2 regions of the Mesorhizobium sp. M0037 genome follow, and region 2 is predicted to be linked to the other one. Evidence: riboswitches for the same ligand, from Rfam matches in the RefSeq annotation. Region 2 holds a riboswitch; the other holds the start of a gene.
What was found. Region 2 has a riboswitch for S-adenosylmethionine ahead of metX (homoserine O-acetyltransferase MetX). Riboswitches for the same ligand answer to the same signal wherever they lie in the genome.

Region 1 (2,195 bases), on a different contig from region 2:
CAGCGCGTTGCCGGTGCGAAAGCGGATCTGCGACAGTCTCGATCCGGCGCGTACGACGATCGGGAAGGTGCGCGGACTGACTTCAAGATAAAGCGGTCCGTGATAGCCGGCGGCGATCTTGTCGAACTCATGGCCGCGATCGGTCATCACCCGGGTGAAGATGTCGAGCCGGCCTGTCGAGCTCTTCGGGTTGGCCGAGGCCGACACGTTTGCGGGCAGCGCCAGGCTTTCGAGCAGCGGCACGATGTAGACGCAGCCGGTTTCCAGCACCGCGCCCTCGGCGAGACTGAACTCATGCAATTTCAGCCGGTGAAGCTTGTCGGCCACCAGATGATCGGGACCCGGCAGGAAGGAGGCGCGCACGCGAAAAGCCTTGTCGCCGAGCCTCAGATCGAGGCTCGCCGGCTGCACCTGGTCGACATCGAGCGCGCGCGGCGACTTCAGCGCGCCGGACTGAAACAGCGCGGAAATGTCCTGATCGGGAAGAATGCCTGTCTGCCGCAAAAGGCTGGCTCCGCTCCAAGGTCGGTCTCTTTGTGGCAGGTTCTTGCCGCAAAACCGCTGGATATTATTGCGGAACCTGTCTGGTACAAACCTCTTAATGAAGCCGGCAATTGACGCAAGCGCAGGTGAGGTCTAAAGGGTCGTTATCCCGTGGTGATTTGGCCGGTCGGCTTGCAGCCACGTTAAACAAGTCGCTAAAGGACCGTCGGGCCGCAAGGCCATATGGACCGGTTGCGACTTTCGCGGCCGGTTTTTTTGTGTCTGGAACAAAAGCGATGAGCACCAAGAAGCGTAACTGGAAGCCTCAGACCGCACTCGTGCACGGGGGAACACTGCGTTCCCAGTTCGGCGAGACGTCGGAAGCGATGTATCTCACCCAAGGCTATGTCTATGAAACGGCGCAGGCCGCGGAAGCCCGTTTCAAGGGCGAGGAGCCGGGCTTCATCTATTCGCGCTATGCCAACCCTACCGTCGACATGTTCGAAAAGCGCATGTGCGCGCTGGAGGGTGCCGAAGATGCGCGCGCAACGGCGTCCGGCATGGCGGCGGTGACGGCAGCGCTCCTGTGCAGCGCCAAGGCCGGCGACCATATCGTTGCGGCGCGCGCGCTGTTCGGCTCCTGCCGCTGGGTGGTGGAGACGCTGGCGCCGAAATACGGCATCGAGGCAACGCTGGTCGACGGCACCGACATCGCCAACTGGGAAAAGGCGGTGCGGCCGAACACGAAACTGTTCTTCCTGGAAAGCCCGACCAATCCGACGCTGGAAGTGGTCGACATCGCAGCGGTGGCGGCGCTCGCCACCTCGATCGGCGCCAGGCTGATCGTCGACAATGTCTTTGCCACGCCCTTGCAGCAGAAGCCCTTGCAGCTCGGCGCCCATATCGTCGTCTACTCCGCGACCAAGCACATTGACGGCCAGGGACGCTGTCTCGGCGGCATCATCCTGTCGGACAAGAAATGGATCGACGAGAATTTGCACGACTATTTCCGCCACACCGGCCCGAGCCTGTCGCCGTTCAACGCCTGGACGCTGCTCAAGGGCCTGGAGACGCTGCCGGTTCGGGTGCGCCAGCAGACGGAAAGCGCGGCCAAGATCGCGGATTTCCTGGCAGGACGGCCGGAAATCGCCCGCGTCATCTATCCCGGCCGCGCCGACCACCCGCAGGCCGACATCGTCAAGAAGCAGATGACAGGCGGATCGACGCTGATCTGCCTCGACGTCAAGGGCGGCAAGCAGGCGGCCTTCGCCTTGCAGAACGCGCTCGACATCGTGCTGATCTCCAACAATCTCGGCGACGCCAAGAGCCTGATCACCCATCCGGCGACCACCACGCACAAGAACCTCAGCGACGAAGCTCGCGCCGAGCTCGGCATCGGGCCGGGAACGCTCAGGCTGTCGGTCGGCCTTGAGGACACGGACGATCTGCTGGAGGACGTTGCGCAGGCGCTGAAGGCAGCCGGGTAGGCCGCGAGGCGTCACGCTCCCGACGAAGCCTCTTCCAGCTCGGCTGCCTTGGTGCCGATGATCATGGTGTTGCCGCGCCAGTCGACGGCGCCGCTCAGCCAGCCGCGCGCCCAGATGGCGGGAAGCATCATGTCGCGGACCATCATCGCCGGGACCATGCGCAGCGACAGGTGCCAGCCCTTGGCCGCGGCCAGCGCGCATTCGGGAATGTAGGCCGCCGCCAGC
Region 2 (2,195 bases):
GTCGAGCACCAGAAGCACGTTGCCCGGGAGCGTGGAATGCAGGCGGCGGACCTCCTGGAACGGCAGATAGGTGCCGGTCGGATTGTTGGGATTGGCGAGGAAGATGATTTTGGTCCGCGGCGTCACCGCGGCCAGGATCGCGTCGACGTCGGCGCGCTCCTCGGTTTCCTTCACAGCAACCGGCTTGGCCCCCGCCGACTGAATGTAGATCTTGTAGACCATGAAGGCATGTTCGGTAAAAATCGCCTCATCGCCTGGCGCCAGATAGGTCTGCGCCAGCAGGCCCAAAATCTCGTCGGAACCGTTGGAGCAGATGATGTTTGCCGGGTTGAGGCCATGCACCTCGGCGATCGCCTCGCGCAGCCGGCGGGCGGTGCCGTCGGGATAGACATCGAGCTTGCCAGCCACTTCGCGCGCGGCCTCGATCGCCTTCGGCGACGGGCCGAGCGGGTTCTCGTTCGACGACAATTTATGGACCTTGGCGACGCCGGCCGGTGCCGTGCTCTTGCCCGGCACATAGGCGTCGATGTCCATAATGCCCGCGCGGGGCGTCGGCCGTGCCTTGTCCGCTGTCTTGTCCATGTCGCAAATCCATCGAGAATGCCTCCGTCCGGAGGCCGCAGCGGAAATACAAGCCGTAGCCGCGAATGTCGAGAGGCGGGCAATAGCTGGCCGTTGACGCCGGGCCGCACGAGTTCTAGAAGAACGCAACAGTTCCGTGGTGATTTGGCCGGTCGGCTTGCAGCCACGTTAAACAACTCGCTAAAGGGCCGTTTGCGTGACGTAACCGGCTTTGCGATCGCACTGCCGGTTTTTTATTGCCTGACGGCGGGCAAGGAGAGTCACATGGCCGCGCTCCGCGCTACAAAAACCAACAACGAGGCCGACAACCCGTCGAGCCCTGTGTTGCGTTTTGGCCCTGACAAGCCGCTGAAGCTCGACGCCGGCACGCTTTTGTCGCCGTTCCAGATCGCCTACCAGACATATGGCGCCCTCAACGATGCCCGCACCAACGCCATCCTGGTCTGCCACGCGCTGACCGGCGACCAGCATGTCGCCAGCACCAATCCGGTGACCGGCAAGCCCGGCTGGTGGGAAGTGCTGATCGGTCCCGGCAAGATCATCGACACCAACCGCTTCTTCGTCATTTGCTCCAACGTCATCGGCGGCTGCCTCGGCTCCACGGGTCCGGCCTCGACCAATCCCGCCACCGGCAAGCCCTACGGCCTCGACCTGCCAATCATCACCATCCGCGACATGGTGCGGGCGCAACTGATGCTGGTCGACCATTTCGGCATCGAAAAGCTGTTTTGCGTGCTCGGCGGCTCGATGGGCGGCATGCAGGTGCTGGAATGGGCATCGTGCTATTCCGAGCGCGTCTTCTCGGCCCTGCCGATCGCCACAGGCGCACGCCATTCCTCGCAGAACATCGCCTTCCACGAGGTCGGCCGGCAGGCCGTCATGGCCGATCCGGACTGGCATGGCGGCAAATATTTCGAGCACGGCAAGCGCCCGGAAAAGGGGCTCGCCGTGGCGCGCATGGCCGCCCACATCACCTATCTGTCGGAAGCCGCCCTGCATCGGAAATTCGGCCGCAATCTGCAGGACCGCGAAGCGCTGACCTTCGGTTTCGACGCAGATTTCCAGATCGAAAGCTATCTGCGCCACCAGGGCATGACATTCGTCGACCGCTTCGACGCCAACTCCTACCTCTACATGACCCGTTCGATGGATTATTTCGACCTCGCCGCCGACCATGGCGGCCGGTTGGCAGATGCCTTTGCCGGGACCAAGACCCGCTTCTGCCTGGTGTCCTTCACCTCGGACTGGCTGTTCCCGACCGAGGAGAGCCGCTCGATCGTGCATGCGCTCAACGCCGCCGGCGCCTCCGTCTCCTTCGTCGAGATCGACACCGACCGCGGCCATGATGCCTTCCTGCTCGATGAACCCGAACTGTTTGCCGCCATCAAGGGCTTCATCGGCTCGGCGGCCCGCGCAAGGGGGCTCGCCTCATGAGCGTCAATGGCAGCCAGCGCGTCGACCTCGAAGTCGTGGCCAACCTGATACCGCCGCAGTCGCGGGTGCTCGATGTCGGCTCCGGCGACGGCCTGCTGCTCGAACTCCTGCAGGAGACCAAGCAGGTCGACGGCCGCGGGCTGGAGCTGTCACAGCGCGGCGTCAATGAATGCGTGGCG

Region 1: another riboswitch for S-adenosylmethionine. It lies ahead of NKJ78_RS08835 (O-succinylhomoserine sulfhydrylase); the one in region 2 lies ahead of metX (homoserine O-acetyltransferase MetX).

The regions. Positions count from the first base shown of each region.
Region 1 is NZ_JAMYVB010000004.1:61,093-63,287, forward strand. It holds gene NKJ78_RS08830 (2'-deoxycytidine 5'-triphosphate deaminase) at 1-504, opposite strand, end outside; SAM riboswitch at 645-722, shown strand; gene NKJ78_RS08835 (O-succinylhomoserine sulfhydrylase) at 780-1,970, shown strand; gene NKJ78_RS08840 (ceramide glucosyltransferase) at 1,982-2,195, opposite strand, start outside.
Region 2 is NZ_JAMYVB010000013.1:105,286-107,480, reverse strand. It holds gene hisC (histidinol-phosphate transaminase) at 1-582, opposite strand, end outside; SAM riboswitch at 709-786, shown strand; gene metX (homoserine O-acetyltransferase MetX) at 847-2,016, shown strand; gene metW (methionine biosynthesis protein MetW) at 2,013-2,195, shown strand, end outside.